One region of the Acholeplasma laidlawii PG-8A genome, then DNA from elsewhere that is predicted to be linked to it. Evidence: a T-box and tRNA genes for the amino acid it is inferred to sense, from the RefSeq annotation. Region 1 holds a T-box; the other holds one or more tRNA genes.
The links. The T-box of region 1 lies ahead of asnS (asparagine--tRNA ligase). A T-box ahead of a tRNA ligase gene usually reads a tRNA of that ligase, here a tRNA-Asn.

Region 1 (10,601 bases):
GAATCATTAGAATCTACTGTAATAACAACCTCATCTGAACCCCATTTGTTCACTGCATTAGTATAAGACGATGCTAAACCATATGCGAGTGATGTTAAAAAGTATACTAAGTAACTAATTAATACAATCACAGAGATAATTAATGCGAATTTACCCTTGGTGTACTTTAATTCTTTTATTGCTAAAAACATATAAATTACCTCCTTATTTATCTTTATTTAATAGTTTTTCAATGTCTTTTGCTATTTTTTCTGGTTTTACAAGTGGTGCATAACGTTTGATAACGCGGCCATTTTGGTCTACTAAAAACTTAGTAAAGTTCCACTTAATTTTTTTATTAAATAAGCCTTTTTGATGTCTTTTTAAATAGGTGTATAAAATAGACTCATCTGGCCCATTCACCTCTATTTTAGTAAATCTTCTAAAATCGGTTTTATAGTTTTTCACACAAAACTCATCAATTGTTTCTACACTATCTTTAGCATCTTTAAATTGATTACTTGGGAAATCTAAGATTTCAAACCCCTGATTTTTATATGTTTCATATAATTTTTGTAGCCCATCATACTGTGGTGTGAAAAAACAAGTTGTTGCTGTGTTAACAATTAATAACACTTTACCTTTATATGAATCTAAGGTAACAATATTATTGTGCATATCTTCAACGCGTATTTGATAGATACTCATTTTTTAATTCCTTCCTTTTTTATAATTTTTAATTCTTTTAATTATAGTATAATTATTATACGAACCACATCTATGGGGGATGCCATGATTTCTATAGCTATATGTGATAATGAACAAGTATTTCTAGATTATTACCAATCAAAACTTGAATCTGTTGCAAGAAAACTTAAGATTGATTTAGATATTCACCGCTTTTCTAGCGGTGAAGCTTTACTGTTTCATTTAGACGATTATCCTAACCAATTTCAAATTATCTATTTAGATATTGTAATGGGTGGTATTAACGGTATTGAAACTGCTTTAAAGGTTCGTAAATTAAACAGTGTTGTTAAAATCATATTCTTAACTTCTTCTACAGACTATGTCTTTAATGCATTTGATGCAAATGCATCTCATTACTTAATTAAAGATTTACACGATGATAAGTTTGATGATGTCTTCGCTCATGTATACAATCAAGTCAAAGCCAATATCAGTGAACCTTTATTTTCTATTACAACTCAACAAGAAAATTATTTAATTCCTTTCAGTGAGATTGCTTATTTTGAAAGTTTTAAACGTTTAGTGATTTGTCATAAATCAAACAAAGAACGCATAGAGTATTATTATAAGATTAGTGACTTAGTAACAGAACTTGAAGATAAACCTTTTATTCTGATTCACCGTTCATTTTTAGTAAATATGCAATATATTTTAAAACTTTCTAAGACAGATGTTTATTTAAAAAATGGTGTTGTGCTTCCTGTTTCTAGAAACAATTATGAAGAAGTCAAAGATAAACTGTTTAACTATAACAACCAAAATCGTTTGAAGTGAGGGTAGATTATCATGGATATACTTTATATTAGTTTTGCTATTTTAATATCAACCATATTTTCTTACTTTTATATTCGAATTTATTCGAAATATTTTGTCTTAAGATCTCACTACTATATAGGTTTTATTATTTTTCTACTAACTATATTTATTCAATTTATTACTGTTTTACCTTTTGGACTAAGTGTTGGTTATTTAGGTTTGTTATCGTTTATAACTTATCCACTTGCCTTATCACTGGTCTATAAAACCAATATCTTTAATATCACTTTTCTATCTTTAAATGCAATCCTTAAAATCTATGTAGACTTTATATTCTTTGCAGCTTTATTTGCACTTATTGAGCAAAATCAGTTAACACTTACTTGGATTTACGGTTCTAATTACTATCACTTAAGTCAAGCACTTGCATATACAGTATCCTTAATTTTACTTTTACTGTTTGATGCTAAACTTTTAGCTGATAAGCTTAAAGACTTCTTTTCTCAGCGTAGCAATTTATTACTTATTATTTCTATCCAAGCAATTTTAACGATTAACCTTATTTGGATGAGTGCTACCACTGAAGTACTTCCATTTAGATGGTATAACGTCATCTTATTATTACTTGCATTTAGTGTGGATGGTATTTATTTACTGCTTAGATTATTTACTGCAAATTCTACTTACTTTAGTGTGTTTAAAACTCATACAGATACGTTAAAGAAACAACTAAGCTATCAACTAGATCACTATAAAGTCTTTGAAAGTCAAACTCAAGAACTGTTACGCTTTAAGCATGACTACAATAAAGTGTTAAACTCTATTGCATCACTTGCTGATAGAGGCGACTTAGACTCCATTAAACATATTGTAAATGATTCTAATAAAGAACTTGATAGTCTCCAAATCAACTACAGTCGATATTCTAATAACCTTGTGTATGACGCACTACTAAATGACTATAGAAAGCGATTTGTAGGCATAGGTGCTAGTTTTGAATCTGTTGTATATATTAACTTTAATTTAGATATCTCTGAAATCAATATGATCAAACTATTTTATAATATTTTAGAAAACGCTTATGAAGCACTACTTCACGTGGAAGATGCATCTAAGCGTTTAATCAAGATTGATAGTGAACGCATGGATGCATACATTAAAGTGTCTTTTGTAAATACTATGAATATTGAATATTCAAGTCTTACCTTAAACTCTACAAAACCCGATAAACTTCAACACGGATTTGGTGCTTCTATCATTGATAAGATTTTAATTCAATATAACGGTTTTTCTAATCGTTATGCCACTAATGATGAAGGCATAGATTATTATCACTTGGAGATATTCTTACCTGTTATGAACTAACCTTACTTTTTAGGAGGTAGTGGAAAGAAAATAGATGTTTTACTTGCGTATGCTTGATATGCCAAATTCGTTTTATATTTCTTTTCAAGTAATGGAACGCCTGTTACATAAAGTAATAAATATGTAATGATTAACGGACTTATAAGTCCTATGAAACTTATAATATTCATTGTTCCTAATGTAGCAATACCAATTCCCCACCAAAGAGTAGCTTCCCCAAAATAATTAGGGTGTCTGGAAAACTTCCAGACATTTTTTTGCATAATTTTTCCTTTGTTTGAAGGATCTTTTTTAAATCTTTGTAGTGAGTGATCCGCGAGCACTTCAAAGATAAAACCAATAAAGAAAATCAGTGCGCCTAGTGATACAAGTATGATGCTTACCATGTCAAATGTTTTGTTAGATATTAAGTTTGTTAAGATGATTGGTAATGCTATGATATAACTAAATATAGACTGTGTCAAGAAAACATATAATAGGGCTTTTAACTTCACATGTGTTTTCCATTTATTTCTAAAGTTTTGATATCTAAAGTCTTCTTCTTTATTAAAGTTTCTCTTAAATAAATATAAAGATAATCTTAGACCCCAAATGATAGTTAATCCTGTAACGATTAAACCAGTGATCGTATATTGATCACCAAGTATGAGTGAAGATACTGCACTCACTACCACACCCATACCCCAAGCTATATCTACTAAACCGTTATTCTTTTTAATTTGAGCAATGACATACCAAATAAGAAAGTATGCTAGTAAGATAAGATAAATATATAAATAATTCATTATGATTCCTTTCTAATCAATCCAACCGCTACAGAGTTTAACCCTGAGTTCATAGCAATAATAGATGATATCTCCCCTACATATACCGGTGCTTTACCAGTCTTTTTAATAATCTCTGTTTTTAATTTTTCTGCTAATTTTAAATTGGATACATGGACAATTGCGTAATTTTCAATGCCTGCTGTTTTATGAATATGGCTTACCATATTGACTAGTTTTTTAAAATTTCGTTTTTGACCAATCGTCTTTGATAATACAACACCTTCACCCGCATCATTAATAGATACAATAGGTTTTAATCTTAATAACTTACCTAAGGTGCCAAGACTTTTTTTGATTCTACCACTTCTTACCATATTATCTAAGGTATCTACGTGAACTAGAATTTGAGTCTTTTGAACTAGTGTATTGATTGCTAGTTTGATGTTTTCAAAAGGTACTTTTTGTTCAATCATTTTAGCTACTTCATAAACAATTAATCCTTCTGAGACGCTGTTTTGTTTGGTATCAACAAGTAATACATCTTTATCTTTATAACCTTCAAGTGCCTTAGTAAATAAGTTGTGTATACCACTCATTTTTGAAGATACGGTTAAGATGATTAACTTTTTATAGTGTTTTAATAAAAAGTTAATCTGCGCATCGATTGATTTTATACTCGGTGTAAATGATGTGGGAAACTTTTCATGCTTATCGATGTAGTGGAAGAGTTGGTGGTTATTGATTGTTAACTTATCGTAATAGACTATATCATTAAAGTTGATACCAATTGGATGCACATGTATTGGATGACTATCTACAAATATTTTAGGTAGATCAGCAATTGAATCAGTTAGTATACAAATCTCATTATCCTTTGCCTGTGTAGCTTGGTATTGCTTTCTCATATCGTCAACTTTAGATTCTAGTATTTGACCAAGTCCACTTAGTTTTTCTACGATTACTTCTGGTTGGTTGGTGTGAAGATGCACACGTTTAAGTCTTTTTGTTTCTCCAATGACAAGTGAGTCACCAAAATTATCAAGTAGCTTTGTTAGTGATTGTTTATCCGTTGTTGTTTGAAGTAGTACTTCTGTACAATAGCGGTATGTAATATCTATGTGATCATGTTCGATGGTTTCAGGTTCTTCAAAACTATGTTGTTGCGCTACATCATCAGTTGTAGATCTTTTAATAATGCTTTGTAGAAAACCTTCAACAAATAATGTAAATCCAAGTGCACCTGCATCTACTACACCAAATGTTTTTAGAACTTCAAGTTCAGACTTGGTTTGTTCAAGTGCTTTGTTTAACTCTACGATGATATAGTCTACATAAGTTTCTATATTATCAATTGGTTGATTTGTGTTTTTCAGTGTTTCACTTAGTTTACGCATCAACGTTACCATGGTGCCTTCAACAGGATGACTTATGGCGTTGTATGCATGTATCACGCCTGATTCAATTCTTCTGATGAATTCAGGATAATCTATACTTTGATGTGTCTTTGTAAGGCTATATAAGAATTGAGAAAAGATTAATCCAGAGTTTCCACGTGACCCGATTAATGCTGCATCTGCTAAAGATTCTAGTGTTTCATCAATCGTGTTACCTAATTTGGTTTGTTCTATGATTGCTTTCATTAAGGCACTTAAGTTATTACCTGTATCTTGATCTTGTACAGGGAAAACATTTAATTGATTCAGTGTATCCTTTTTTTCAATTACTCTTTTAGCACCATGAATTAAAGCATCATACATACTCTTATTTTCAATCATTTGAAATTCATTCATTTTTCGAAGAACCTCCTATAGACGACATAGGTTATTATGGTTGTTACAAGTGTTAGGGATGTACCCCAAATTAGATCAATAACAACAATGAGTAATGGAAAGTCTTGCATGGTTGCATAATTGGTTAAATCATATGCACCGTATGTAGCAAACCCATAAATGAGTGCATAGAGGATGGTTTGCTTAAATGACTTTTCTTTAAGTCCTGGTTTTAACACCAGTACGAGTAGTCCTGTAACAAATGCTACATAAAATATAACTGCTGGAATGAGTTTAAACTCGTTACTGATTAAGTGTCCTAACTGTTCTTGATATAAGTCTTTTGAAAGTACACCTAACCATAGTAGGTCAATTAATAAAAATACAATCGTTGCAATCATAAATAAAATAACATTCTTTTTCATGTGGATACTCCTTTTCATTACTTGACTAAAGTATACGCTTTTACATTTTATAAAGTTTATGGATGTCACAAAATGTCGTTTTTTTGTAATGAGATGTAAAAAAGACCACTTCATGAAGTGATCTTTATAGTGTATTGACGTAATCTAGGTAAGTTTTCATATCAAATTTTCGAATCAGACCTTGTTCGTTCATATATCTTAATTTACCAAATATAGCTCGCTCTTGCCAAGCTCTATCATGTTTACCAAAGTTCCATGCGATATTACCATAAGAGTTTGGATTTCTGCCATCGATAAAGTATTTATTATTTAAGTAGACTATGATTTGGTAGGCATCTTTCATAGACCCTGACCACTCCATAATCTTTTTAGCCCAATACATTCTTAAGTAGTTTGCCATAAACCCTGTAATACGTGCTTCTTTCATCGCTGCATTAAAGTGTATATCATGGGTTTTACTAAATTCTATATCTTCTAAACTATAGATATGTGTTCTTAAATCTCTTTCATGCTCATACATTGTTTCATATGCCCAAGACTCTGTCATAAATTCAAACACATCATAATCTTTAATATATGTAACAAAGTTATACGCTAGAGACCTTCTCACCACTAATTGTTCAATAAAACCTTCTGACATTTCAGGATAGATCTTATAGAATGGATGATCATAGAGCATACGCAATATTTCTTGATCGGATACTTGCCCGAATTGTAGATACATCGACATATAAGATTGAATATGTAGTGCAGGATCAGATCTTTTATCATAATCTTTAAGTAGTTGGTTAAAGAAATATTCTAAATGTTTATAGGCTTCTTTTCTACCACCTTTAAATTTATGATATGGTTTCACACTCATATCAATTGGTAGGTTTTTTACTACTTCGTCTATGTTTGAAAGATCAAGTGGTTCATAGACTTTAGTCTTTTCAATATTATCTAACCTAGATAATTCTCTATAATCCATATATTGAGGTAATTTTTCCATCACTTTGGGTCTAATTACATAGGCACCATAAGCAGCTTTTGGATAAAGTACTTCAACAGGTATGATAAGATCGGTTTCTACTTGAATAATATCTATAGCATGTGTATCTTTAACGATTTTATAGACTTCATTTCTCATCTGTCTTTGAGGTTTTAAATAGCCTCTATCCATAATGATGGTATCAACATCATCCAAATAAGGTTTGATGTTTTCTGTTAGTTTACCAATACTTAATTCAAAGTGAATGTTTTCTTTAACGAAATCTTGTTGAAGTTCTTTTAGACCCTCTAACATAAAGGTGTAGTGTCTAAGGTTCGCTTCAGGGTAGTTTGGTAGTATGTTGAACCAGACAATTAACGGTAGTTTTTTCTTATTAGCAAGTTCAATCGCGTAATTTAAGGCATGGTTATACTGGATGCGCATGGATTGCTGCATCCAGTATAAAATGAATTTACCTTGTTTATTTGTGTTGTGTTCTAAAAACTTTTTAACTCGATCGTTATGTATCATATTTTGAATTAAAATAAAATGTTTTTAGGTGTTCTAGGGAATGGAATAACGTCTCTAATATTTTCTACACCAGTTACATAGATTAAGTATCTTTCAAAACCTAATCCAAAACCAGATGTTTGAACACCACCATAACGTCTAAGATCTAAATACCAATCAAGGTCTTTAACCGGTACATGCATATCTTCCATACGTTTAAGTAAAACATCTAATCTTTCTTCTCTTTGAGATCCACCCACTAATTCGCCTGAACCAGGTACTAATAGGTCTACTGCAGCAACTGTTTTTTGATCGTCATTTAATCTCATATAGAATGCTTTAATATCTTTTGGCCAGTCTTTTACAAACACTGGACCATGGAATGCTTTTTCTGTTAGATATCTTTCATGTTCTTTAGCTAAGTCTTCACCATGTTTTGGTTGGTTTTCAAATTTGTGGTTGGATTTTAGTAAGATATTAATTGCTTCTTCATGAGTAATACGTTTAAATGATGATTTTAGTAGGTTATCTAACTTGGTTAATAATCCTTTTTCTACAAATTTATCAAAAAATGCCATTTCTTCTTTTGCATGTTCTAAGACATAAGATGTAACATATTTCACCATACGTTCAATAAGTTCCATATTGTCATTTAAGTCTGCAAATGCAATCTCTGGTTCAATCATCCAAAACTCTGATGCATGGGTTGTAGTATTAGAGTTTTCTGCTCTAAATGTTGGACCAAATGTATAGATATTTCTAAATGCGTGTGCATAAGCTTCTCCTTCGAGTTGTCCTGTAACAGTAAGGTTAGCTTCTCTACCAAAGAAATCTTTACTATAGTCAATACTTGAGTCTTCATTTCTAGGTGGCTTATTCATGTCTAGTGTAGTAACTTTAAACATAGCGCCTGCGCCTTCACCATCGTTTGCAGTTAAAATTGGTGTGTGTACATAGACAAAGTCTTGTTCCTGAAAGAATTTATGTATTGCATAAGCAGCTATACTTCTAACTCTAAATACTGCAGAAAATAAATTCGTTCTTGGACGAAGGTGTGCAACCTCTCTTAAAAACTCTCTTGTGTGGCGTTTTGGTTGGATTGGATAGTTTTCACCTGAATCCCCTATTAGTCTCACTTCTAGTGCCTTAATTTCAAATGGTTGGCTTCTATCTGGTGTTAAAACAAGCGTACCTATAACTTCAATGGATGCACCTACAGATAAACGTGTCACTGCATCAAAGTCTTTTGTTGTTGCCCTTTCATATACTACTTGGATGTTTTCAAAAAAACTACCATCATTTAGGTTAATAAACCCAAATTCTTTTTGATCACGGTGGTTTCTAATCCACCCCTTTAATATAACTTCTTGACCTGCATACCTTGCAGGATCTTTATATATTGTTCTAATTGTTAAATCCATAAGTTTTCTCCTTTTAATATAATAAAGTCCTTAGACTAAAATTTAGTCTAAGGACGAATAATCGCGGTACCACCTTAGTTCTAGATTAACATAGCTAATCTAGCGCTCAACTTGCTTATATAACGGATAAGCGATCCGTACAGTTCTACTAACATTTATATGTGTTCTTCTGTCTCTAAAAAGTGTTATTTCAAATCAGCATATGTGTTAATTTTCACCAACCATTAACTCTCTTAAACATATCATCTGTTTTACTCTTCTTTTTTATGATGTATATGAAGTTTCTATTACTATTGTATCACTAATTTATAAAATTAGTCATCAGTATTTATATTTTTAAAGTCGGAATGTTCAATTTTGTAGACATTCTTATTTAAACGGTTCATTGGTATCATTAAAGTCCTAATACTTTCTGATAACCTTTGAATATCTTTTTCTAAGGTATTAAAACGTTCAAATACTAGTCTAAAATCATTATAGAGTTTGTTGATTTCATCAAGCATTTTTTCGGCATTCTTTTCTTTTTCTAGATCTTGATTGATGACTAGTATCATTGTAAGCATATAAACTAATGTAGTAGGAGATGTGATCCACACCTTCTTTTTAGATGCATACTCTACTAAATGAATATAGTTTGCTTGAATCTCTGAGAATACTGCCTCACTTGGTATAAACATTAAAGCATAGTCAGTTGTTTCATTTTTGATGATATATCTACTAGCAATATCATCAATATGTTTTTTAATATTTTGTTCAAAAAGTTTTGATGCATTTTTTCTTTCACTATCTTCTAAGTTTGAATCATACATCCTAATATAATTTTCTAGTGAAAACTTTGAGTCAATTGGAATATTTAGAGCATCACCACTACCATAGACTATAGCATCCACTACTGTTTGATTAGATAGTTTATGTTGTTTAGTAAATAAAGTTTTATTGTTTTCACCAAAGACATTTTCTAGTATTTGGTATAACTGTAACTCACCATACATACCTCTTAGTTTTTTATCTGACAAATAAGATTTTAAATCATTTACATGCCCAGATAGGTTTTCAATATTCTTTTGTGTGGTATCAATAATAGTTAGTTTTTCAAGCATAGAACTAAAGAGTTTATCACTTGATTGAAAACCTTCTTTCAGTCTTGTTTCTACCTTATCATTCATCGATTGTAAATCGACATTCAGTTTGGTTGAAATGGCTTCTTTAAAGTAATTAATGGTTCTTTCTAATTCCAGTTGGCTTTGCAAATTTTGTTTATCTAGTTCTGTTTTAAAATCCGTTTTTAGATACTCAATTTTAGATAGAATTTCTTGTTGCTGTCTACCTTTTACTTCATCATTAGGAGACTTTTTACCCTTAATAAATACAATCATTAGAATCATTAAAAAGACTATAATAACACTCATACCGGTGAGTAAAATAATTTCTGTAGTAGTCACTTTATACCTCCACATCTTCTAAGTAATAAACATGTATACCATCTGATTTAGTTTCTTTATAAATGGTCATATAGGTATCACTTGATAGTAAGATATCATACATGCTAGGAAATATGCCATCACGGTCTAATGTGTAATTAGTACCTAGATCTTTATTAATTTGACCAAAGGCGCGTGTGACTAAATCTGTACAATAATATTTGTATTTGGTATCAAATATGAATAGGTAATTATATAGACCTCTGTTTGTTTTATCTTTAGCGTAATTTACTGCAACATCCAGTTCAGCATCAAAGGTTTCTATGTCTTTACTTTTTAACCTAAGTGACATAATTTCATCTCTATAAAATCTACCATAATAAGGATACTCTGAATGTGTTTCATTTCTAAATGGAGTCATCCAATAATTTGATACAGATTGAACACTTAAACCATATTTATCCGTCT
Region 2 (10,601 bases), 290 kb from region 1:
AGGATGCACATGTCATACCTTTAACACTTAAATTTTCATGTTTCATCTAATCACCTTATCTTTCTCATACCCCTATGTAGGGGGTATATATATCTTACAATAGTAACTACCAATTTGTCAAGGAGCTGGCATTATAAATATAAAAAAAAGACCTTTATCAGATCTCATCATTTGTAAATTAATGGAGCGGGTGAGCGGAATCGAACCGCCGTCTTCAGCTTGGAAGGCTGGGGTAATAACCATTATACGACACCCGCAAGTAAAATGGTCGGGAAGACAGGATTTGAACCTGCGGCCCCTTGGTCCCAAACCAAGTGCTCCACCAAGCTGAGCTACTTCCCGATTACTTTGTCGCGCTAAATAATTGTATCAAAGTTTTTTTACTTTGTCAATCATTAAATGGCGCACCCAAGAGGACTTGAACCCCTAACCTTTTGATCCGTAGTCAAACGCTCTATCCAATTGAGCTATGGGTGCAAATAAAGTGGTGACCCGTACGGGATTCGAACCCGTGAGTGCATGCGTGAAAGGCATGTGAGTTAACCGTTTCTCCAACGGGCCACTTAATGCGCATGTATAATTATATCAACTTATTATGATTTGTCAACAATTAAATGACATTTTTTTTGATTTGTAGCAATCAATACATAATGTTGTTAATAAGCGATTTAGATAATGCTTCATCTTGATTTTTCTTAATAATTTGATATACAAATTCAATTACAGCCCCTGCTGATCTTGCAGTGATAATTCTAGGTGTAACTACAACTTTTTTAGAAGCTAAGTAATGCCCTAATTTAGCATCTTCTTCGGAGCCCGGAAAGGCTGTAAAGTCTAGGTTGTCTAAGAGTCCTAATCGGCCTAAAAAGCGTGGTGCAGCACAGATTGCATAGATATCCTTATCTTCTCTTTTAAATGCTTTAATTAGGTCATATATATAGTCTGCATGATCAATCACTTTAGCTACATAGCCACCACCAGGTATGATTAAAAATTGATAATTGGATAGCTTAATATCATGTAAATGGTAATCTGCTTTAACAGTGATACCAAAACCCGTTTTCACATATAAATCAGGTTCTTTAGTTACAGAATCTATGTGCATCCCTGCACGTCTTAATAAAGCTAAAGTAGATAGTGCTTCATTATCTTCCATACCGTGTGAAAAAATGATGAGACCTTTCATATTAAATCACCTCTAATACTTGATCGAGTGCATCAATTAAAGCATTAGATAGTTCTGTTTCACTTTTTTTGTATACTTCCATTTGGTCATGACTACCTAATACATCGGATACTACTTTAATAGCTAATACAGGATATTTGTAGCTATGCGCTACTTGATAAATACTTGCACCTTCCATATCCACGATATATGAATTTGGATTAATTGGTTTTGTAGAGAATATATCACCTGTGTATAATCTGATTTGATTGAAATCTTCTAATTTATTTAGTATTTTAGTATCTGTAAAATAGAGTGTTGGATATTTAGGAATTTGTCCATATTCATAGTTAAATATCGTTAAATCCACATCATGGTAAGTGACCTCAGATACCAGGTATGTATCATAAAGATTCACCTTATGTCCACCAACGATACCAAGATTGATTATAAATCTAGTTTCAGGATGCAATGTTAAGATATGTGATAGTGCACTAGATGCATTTGTTTTACCAATGCCAGAAATGATAAGCATCACATCTTGTCCCTGGTATTTACCCTCATATATGTTATAAGGGTGTGTTGATTTTAAGTTTAAATTGGAAGTAAGTACTTCTACTTCAGATAGCATCGCTGCAATAATAACTATCATATAGACTCCTTTACAGTTTTAAGCATGTTGACAATGACATCCACTGCTGCACTGTGTTTATCATCATTAGGTATGATGATATCAGCATAACGTTTGGTTGGTTTTACAAATTTGTGGTACATTGGCTTAACCGTAGTTATATATTGATTGATGACTGATTGCATCGTACGTCCTCTATCTTTAACATCTCTTGAAAGACGTCTAATAAAACGGATATCATCATCTAATTCTACGTAGAGTTTTAAATCAGCAAGGTCACGAATAGAATCATCTACTAAACTTAAAATACCTTCAAGTATAATAATTGGTTTGGATTCTACTTCTTCAATCACTTCACTTCTTGTGTAGTTACTATAATCATATGTAGGTTTATGAATTGTTTTTCCTTCAAGTAACATTAAGATATCTTTCTTTAATAGTTCAATATCAATACTTTTAGGATGATCATAGTTCATGAGTACTCGCTCGTGCATTGGAAGTTCATTTTGATCTAAGTAATAGTCATCTTGATTGATGACTAATACATGCTGAATGCCTGCTTTTTCTAATATGGACTTAACAACTGTTGACTTACCAGAGGCTGAACCGCCTGCTACAATCATAAAAAATGGTTTTTTCATATATTTTTCCTATCAATTAAAGATATCTTCTTGAGGGAATTCATCTAGATTTAGTAATACTAATATATCATTTAAACTGTTAAATGAACCTAAAACATTACCATCTGAATCTCTTAACTCATACCTAACTTGGTTATTGTAATATCTATTATAGTTAAGTTTTGAATAAATTACGTATGATTTTCCATTCACCTTAAATTTCTTTATCGGTTCATGATTTCTCTTTCTAATTTTTAGAGTATTAGTGATACTTACAACAACAACTATAATAAACACGATAAAAAAGATTGTAAAAAACCCTGAAAAAAATGGTGGCATGTGAATTCTCCTTCAAATATTTTCTCATTACTATTATATATGAAATCATCATAAATAGGTGTGAAACTATATAATTAATCAAATTTCCCATGATTATTTAAATTTATTTTATAATAGTATTAAAGTAAAAAAATGAGGTAAGACTATGGTAAAAGCAATCCAAAGAATGGAAAAGTTAGCAGAAAAATTAAAAAGCTATAAAGATTGTCAATGTTTATTAGGATTAGGCAGTATGTCTCAGGTTAGACGTGCTGATAATTACTCGGATATGGATTTCTTCTTAATTGTAAAAGAAGGTTCTAAACAGTCATTTTTAGAGGATTTGAAATGGTTAAGTGTAAGACCACTTGTTTACATCTTTAAGAATACTATGGATGGTTATAAAGTGTTATTTGATGATGGTGTATTTGCTGAATTTGCAGTATTTACAGAAAAAGAAATAGTTGATGCACACTTTACTAGAGGCATCGTCTACTATAAAACAAATGATTTTGATGTATCACTTGTTGCACCAAATAATATGCCAAAGAAGAAAGTAATTGACAAAAATTACCACTTAAATGAAGCTCTAACAAATATTTATATTGGTTTAAATAGGTTACATCGAGGCGAGATTTCTAGTGCTACAACCTTTATTCAAAACCATGCATTCGATAATATTTTACGCCTATTTGACAGTATTTTTAAGAAATTGGATGACTATTTTGACCCTTATGTCTATGAAAGACGCATTGAATTTAAATACACTGAAGCAGCAGATCTACTTCCTAAATTCAGACAAGGATATGATAAAAATAAGGAATCTGCGCATGAAATGTTGAAGTTTTTAGTTGAAAACTTTGAAATTAACCCTTATTTATTAGATAAAATCAATGAATTACTCCATATTTAGACAAATAAAAAACTCACAGTTCATGTGAGTTTTAATTTATAAAAAAAGTGGCGCCCACTGCTGGACTCGAACCAGCGACCCCCTGATTAACAGTCAGGTGCTCTAACCAACTGAGCTAAGTAGGCTTACAATTGATAATTCATGGGTGACACTAAGCTACATATAAAATATTTAAGAAAGTAAATGCCTGGCAACGTCCTATTTTCGCTAATTGTAATAACTATCGTCGGCGCTAAGATGCTTAACTTCTGTGTTCGGGATGGGAACAGGTGGAACCATCTTGCCATCGTCACCAGACATAATGCTCTCAAAACTAGATAAATGATTTTCTCTGAAAAGAATGTGATGCGAATCATCACGAAAGGTTAAGTCCTCGACCTATTAGTACCAGTAAGCTGAATACATCGCTGTACTTACACACCTGGCCTATCAACCTCATAGTCTTTGAGGGGTCTTACTAATTGGGAAATCTCATCTTAAGGGGGGCTTCACGCTTAGATGCTTTCAGCGTTTATCCCTTCCGCACATAGCTACCCAGCTGTAGTACTGGCGTACTAACTGGTGCACCAGGGGTGCGTCCATTCCGGTCTTCTCATACTAGGAACAGCTCCCTTCAAATTTCCAACGCCCACGATAGATAGAGACCGAACTGTCTCACGACGTTCTGAACCCAGCTCGCGTGCCGCTTTAATGGGCGAACAGCCCAACCCTTGGAACCTACTCCAGCTCCAGGATGCGACGAGCCGACATCGAGGTGCCAAACCGCTTCGTCGCTGTGAACGCTTGGAAGCGATAAGCCTGTTATCCCCAGGGTAACTTTTATCCGTTGAGTCACGGCCCTTCCATTCGGTACCGTAAGATCACTATGTCCGACTTTCGTCCCTGCTCGACTTGTTGGTCTCGCAGTCAAGCTACCTTCTGCCATTGCACTCTATAGAATGATTTCCAACCATTCTGAGGTAACCTTCGAGCGCCTCCGTTACTCTTTGGGAGGCGACCGCCCCAGTCAAACTGCCCACCAGACACTGTCCTTTAGATTACACATCTAGAAGTTAGAAACTAAGTGCACGAAGGGTGGTATCCCAACGTTGGCTCCGACAATACTAGCGTACTATCTTCATAGCCTCCCACCTATCCTGTACATCTTACACCCAGTTTCAATATCAAGTTACAGTGAAGCTCCATGGGGTCTTTTCGTCTAATCGCGGGTAGCCGGCGTTTTCACCGGCAGCTTGATTTCACCGAGTCTGTTGTTGAGACAGTGCCCAAATCGTTACGCTTTTCGTGCAGGACGGAACTTACCCGCCAAGGAATTTCGCTACCTTAGGACCGTTATAGTTACGGCCGCCGTTTACTGGGACTTCAATTCAATGCTTCGGTTTAACCCTGACATCTCCTCTTAATCTTCCAGCACCGGGCAAGCGTCAGCCTCTATACTTCACCTTACGGTTTTGCAGAGACCTGTGTTTTTGCTAAACAGTCGCTTGGGCCTTTTCTCTGCGACTCCTCGTTTTCATAAGGAGTCCCCCTTTTCCCGAAGTTACGGGGTCAATTTGCCGAGTTCCTTAACAACAGTTTTCTCGCGCGTCTTAATATATTCTACTCACCCACCTGTGTCGGTTTACGGTACGGGCAGTATAATGATTAACCTTAGAAGCTTTTCTTGAAAGCATGAACTCGTACGTCTTTATATCAGTTCTCAGCTTTAACAGTACCCGGATTTGCCTAAGTACTAGCCTCGAATCCTTCTCACCCAATCCATTAAGGGTGGACGCCTATCCTTCTTTGTCACTCCATCAGTCACTACACTGGTACTAGAATCTCTACTAGTTATCCATCGGCTACGCTCTTCAGCCTCACCTTAGGCCCCGACTTACCCAGGGCGGACGAACCTTCCCCTGGAAACCTTGGGTTTATGACGGACAGGATTCTCACCTGTCTTTTCGTTACTTACACCGGCATTCTCACTTCCTAACGCTCCACTAGTCCTCACGATCTAGCTTCACCGCTGTTAGGAACGCTCCCCTACCACTTAAAAAATCTTTTTAAATCCGCAGCTTCGGTAATATGCTTAGCCCCGGTACATTTTCGGCGCAGAGTCACTCGACCAGTGAGCTTTTACGCACTCTTTAAAGGATGGCTGCTTCTAAGCGCAACCTCCTGGCTGTTTGTGCATCTCTACTTCCTTTTCCACTTAGCATATATTTTGGGACCTTATCTGGCGGTCTGGGCTCTTTCCCTTTTGACCACGAACCTTATCACCCGTAGTCTGACTGCCAACTTACTTTACCGACATTCGGAGTTTGATTGAGATCAGTACCCCGAGGTGGGGCCATCACACATTCAGTGCTCTACCTTCGATAAACCTATTTTGTTGACGCTATCCCTAAAGATATTTCGGGGAGAACCAGCTATCTCTGAGTTCGATTGGAATTTCTCCCCTAGCCACAAGTCATCCGAGCCTTTTTCAACAGGCGGCGGTTCGGTCCTCCATAAGGTACTACCCTTACTTCAACCTGCTCATGGCTAGATCACCCAGTTTCGGGTCTACATCACACAACTTAAGCGCCCTATTCAGACTCGCTTTCGCTTCGGCTCCGGACCTTCATCCTTAACCTTGCTATGTAACATAACTCGCCGGTTCATTCTACAAAAGGCATGCCATCACCCATTAACGGGCTCTGACTAATTGTAAGCACACAGTTTCAGGTTCTCTTTCACTCCCCTCCCGGGGTTCTTTTCACCTTTCCATCACTGTACTGGTTCACTATCGGTCACCAAGTAGTATTTAGCCTTAGGAGATGGTCCTCCTATCTTCAAACGGGATTCCACGTGTCCCGCCCTACTTTCTGATACCATGGATTATATAATTTCGACTACAGGGCTCTCACCTTCTTCGACCGATTTTCCCACATCGTTCATCTATTATATAATTTTGTAACCTTAGGTATCTGGCTCCTCCGCGTTCGCTCGTCGCTACTGACAGAATCGTTATTACTTTCTTTTCCTGTAGGTACTTAGATATTTCAGTTCCCTACGTATTGCCTCTAACACGTGTGTTAGATACTATGTCTTCAACATAGTGGGTTCCCCCATTCGGACATCTCGGAATCGTCGCTTACTTACAGCTTCCCCGAGCATTTCGGTGTTAGTTCCGTCCTTCATCGCCTCTTGGTGCCAAGGCATCCACTGTGTGCCCTTTGTTCCTTAACCTTATTTCTTTTCAGACATCATTTATCTACTTTTCAAAGATCTCAATTAGGTTACCCTAATTTTATATTGGTGGAGCCTAGCGGGATCGAACCGCTGACCTCCTGCGTGCAAGGCAGGCGCTCTCCCAGCTGAGCTAAGGCCCCAATTTTTATTGATATTTATTAATGGTGGGCCTGAATGGACTTGAACCATCGACCCCTCGCTTATCAAGCGAGTGCTCTAACCAACTGAGCTACAGGCCCCACTTATTATTAATATGTGGTTACTTGTTTGAGTGACATTTAAGTCTCTCAAAACTGAATATGATGAACAAATTTAGAGAATGTTACTACTTACTAGTAGTCATCTTGTGCTAAGTGTTAGTTAGCCTTTCTCCTTAGAAAGGAGGTGATCCATCCCCACGTTCCCGTAGGGATACCTTGTTACGACTTAACCCCAATCATGGACCCTACCTTAGACGGCTCCCTCCCTTTCGGGTTAGGCCACCGGCGTTGGGTATTGCCCACTTTCGTGGTTTGACGGGCGGTGTGTACAAACCCCGAGAACGTATTCACCGCAACATGCTGATTTGCGATTACTAGCGATTCCGACTTCATGGAGTCGAGTTGCAGACTCCAATCCGAACTGAGACTGTTTTTGTGAGTTTCGCTCCAGGTCACCCTATCGCTTCTCTTTGTTCCAGCCATTGTATCACGTTTGTAGCCCAGGTCATAAGGGGCATGATGATTTGACGTCATCCCCACCTTCCTCCAATTTATCACTGGCAGTCTCGCTAGAGTCCCCAACTTAATGATGGTAACTAGCAATAAGGGTTGCGCTCGTTGCGGGACTTAACCCAACATCTCACGACACGAGCTGACGACAACCGTGCACCACCTGTACATCTGTTAGCCTCCGAACTTATTTCTAAGCCTTTGCAGAGTATGTCAAGACCTGGTAAGGTTTTTCGTGTATCTTCGAATTAAACAACATGATCCACCGCTTGTGCGGGGTCCCGTCAATTCCTTTGAGTTTCATACTTGCGTACGTACTACTCAGGCGGAGAACTTAATGCGTTAACTGCAGCACTGACCTTTTGGCCAACACTTAGTTCTCATCGTTTACGGCGTGGACTACCAGGGTATCTAATCCTGTTTGCTCCCCACGCTTTCGTGCATCAGTGTCAGTATAGACCCAGCAAGCCGCCTTCGCCACTGGTGTTCCTCCATATATTTACGCATTTTACCGCTACACATGGAATTCCACTTGCCTCTGTCTCACTCTAGTTATATAGTTTTCATAGCCTCACAGCGTTAAGCACTGCACTTACACCACAAACTTTTATAACCACCTACGCACCCTTTACGCCCAGTAAATCCGGATAACGCTCGCCCCCTATGTATTACCGCGGCTGCTGGCACATAGTTAGCCGGGGCTTATTCATATGGTACCGTCAATTTTTAATTTTTCTTCCCATATAAAAGAACTTTACATACCGAAGTACTTCGTCGTTCACGCGGCGTTGCTCGGTCAGGGTTTCCCCCATTGCCGAAAATTCCCTACTGCTGCCTCCCGTAGGAGTTTGGGCCGTTCTCAGTCCCAATGTGGCCGGTAGACCTCTCAGTCCGGCTACGCATCATCGTCTTGGTAGGCTTTTACCCCACCAACTAACTAATGCGCCGCAGACCCCTCTTAAACCGATAAATCTTTAAATGTGTTTTTTTCATGCACACATCCTATCCAGTATTAGCTCCAGTTTCCCGGAGTTATCCTCGAGTTAAAGGTAGGTTATCTACGTGTTACTCACCCGTTCGCCACTAAGCATCCGAAGATGCTTCGTTCGACTTGCATGTATTAGGCACGCCGCCAGCGTTCATCCTGAGCCAGGATCAAACTCTCCATATAATTTATGTTTTGTTTTGATTTTAGCTCTTATTTTTGTTTTCTCTTGTTCATCATCATTCAGTTTTCAAAGACTCAATTTTGCGTCTCTTCTTTCGAGCGCTTAATCATTCTATCATTATAATTTTTACTTGTCAACAACTTTTTTTATTTTGTTGAACTTTCAAGTTTATCTTATAGATAACAGTTGGATTTGTGTTCTCGAAGAAGTGAACCTGTAATATTCTAACACATACATAATATAAGTCAACCTTTATTCTAAAAAAAAGTGCAAAAATGTAAATTAAAATGTTTTATTTTCAAAATCCGTAGTTTTCCAATAAAAAAGGGCCACTTTTTGATTAGATGGCCCTTTTAAGGTAATTTTAAATTATGTAAAAATTCTTAAAATGTCATTCCAAGTTACAAATACAAAGAGCATTAATAACAGTATAAAGAATGCATTATTGACAAGTCCTTCAACTTTAGCGGGAATTTTCTTTTTAGAAACTGCTTCGTATCCTAAGAATAATAAGCGACCACCGTCTAAAGCTGGAATTGGAAGTAAATTCATCAGTCCAATATTTACAGATAAGAAGGCTACAAATCCTAATAGGTTAATGAAACCACCTTGTGCTGCATTAGATACTAAACTAAATATACCGACTGGACCTGCAAGATCTGAAACACCCACACCACTAGAGGCACTAAATAACATACCAATAGTGTTTACCATTTCAGTAACTGAACCACCAAATCTTTGGAACGGATTATATAATATATATAAGAAGTCAAATTCATAACCTGTTTGAAATCCAAAACGTACGGCTATACTTTCATGACCTAACTTATTTAATGTATCTTCAGGTAACACATCATATGTAAAAGTTAAGTATTCTCCATCACGTAAAACGTTTAATGTAATAGTTGTTTCATTATAGTTTCTGGCAAGCACTAAAATATCTGACCAATTCGATACAGGTATCCCATTAACTTGTGTGATTTCATCACCTAAGTTTACACCTGCACTACTTGCTTTACCACCGATACCACCAATAAATGCACCGTCTTTATACGCATCTGTTGTATCATTGACTAAACCAAAATTTTGTAAAAGAATCGTCACATATAGATCAATAGATTCTTCAACACCGTTTCTAACGACTACTACTGGTACAACATGATCTGTGATCAGTGCGCCCATTTGTCTAATGTCATCTAAGTCTTCGACATCTGTACCATCAATATTGACAATAATATCACCTGCAATTAAACCGGGATTTGATGATTCATGTACAACATTATCATCTACTGGTTTACCTTGAACAGCTGCAATAATAATAAATAGTAATAGGGCTAAGATAAAGTTCATCATTGGTCCCATAAATAATACTAAGAAACGTTGCCAAATTGTCTTAGATGCAAAAGATGATTCTTCTGGTGTGATCTGTAATTCTTTTTCTTTACCATAATAATATTTAGCATCACGGGTCACTTGATATCGTAATACTTCACCTTCATCGGTTTTAATTTCAATGAAAAGTTCACTTAAGTTTTTACCATATAAATCAAAATCAACAACTTCACCTGTAACAAGTGGTTTTTTTCTAGTTTGATCTAATAAAATACCTGTAACTAAACCTATCTCATTTAAACATATACCCACTCTAGAGCCTTTTGAGATTAAAGCATAATCCCCATTTTCTCCACTCATAGATACATAGCCACCTAAAGGTATAGCTCTAAAGGCATACTTTGTATCACCTTTAGTTTTTGCAACAATTTGAGGTCCCATACCAATTGAAAACTCATGTATGAGAATACCAGCTCTTTTCGCGAATAAGAAATGTCCTAATTCGTGAATTGAGATGATTACTGTTA

Region 2: it has a tRNA-Asn gene. The T-box ahead of asnS (asparagine--tRNA ligase) is inferred to sense a tRNA for this amino acid. The anticodon was not compared.

Annotation. Positions count from the first base shown of each region.
Region 1 covers NC_010163.1:1,483,019-1,493,619, forward strand. Annotated here, with positions in the region: gene ACL_RS07020 (ABC transporter permease) at 1-191, opposite strand, end outside; gene ACL_RS07025 (glutathione peroxidase) at 205-687, opposite strand; gene ACL_RS07030 (LytR/AlgR family response regulator transcription factor) at 772-1,503, shown strand; gene ACL_RS07035 (GHKL domain-containing protein) at 1,516-2,850, shown strand; gene ACL_RS07040 (DUF1295 domain-containing protein) at 2,853-3,635, opposite strand; gene ACL_RS07045 (DegV family protein) at 3,635-5,407, opposite strand; gene ACL_RS07050 (DUF2177 family protein) at 5,404-5,811, opposite strand; gene ACL_RS07055 (deoxyribodipyrimidine photo-lyase) at 5,936-7,312, opposite strand; gene asnS (asparagine--tRNA ligase) at 7,321-8,712, opposite strand; T-box leader at 8,759-8,988, opposite strand; gene ACL_RS07065 (DNA recombination protein RmuC) at 9,027-10,154, opposite strand; gene ACL_RS07070 (hypothetical protein) at 10,156-10,601, opposite strand, start outside.
Region 2 covers NC_010163.1:1,196,403-1,207,003, forward strand. Annotated here, with positions in the region: gene ACL_RS05600 (heavy metal translocating P-type ATPase) at 1-46, opposite strand, end outside; tRNA gene ACL_RS05605 (tRNA-Gly) at 183-257, opposite strand; tRNA gene ACL_RS05610 (tRNA-Pro) at 266-342, opposite strand; tRNA gene ACL_RS05615 (tRNA-Arg) at 401-477, opposite strand; tRNA gene ACL_RS05620 (tRNA-Glu) at 486-561, opposite strand; gene ACL_RS05625 (DJ-1/PfpI family protein) at 641-1,186, opposite strand; gene mtnN (5'-methylthioadenosine/S-adenosylhomocysteine nucleosidase) at 1,188-1,817, opposite strand; gene udk (uridine kinase) at 1,814-2,437, opposite strand; gene ACL_RS05640 (hypothetical protein) at 2,450-2,755, opposite strand; gene ACL_RS05645 (hypothetical protein) at 2,901-3,647, shown strand; tRNA gene ACL_RS05650 (tRNA-Asn) at 3,696-3,772, opposite strand; rRNA gene rrf (5S ribosomal RNA) at 3,833-3,944, opposite strand; rRNA gene ACL_RS05660 (23S ribosomal RNA) at 4,009-6,860, opposite strand; tRNA gene ACL_RS05665 (tRNA-Ala) at 6,928-7,003, opposite strand; tRNA gene ACL_RS05670 (tRNA-Ile) at 7,026-7,102, opposite strand; rRNA gene ACL_RS05675 (16S ribosomal RNA) at 7,241-8,744, opposite strand; gene rseP (RIP metalloprotease RseP) at 9,112-10,601, opposite strand, start outside.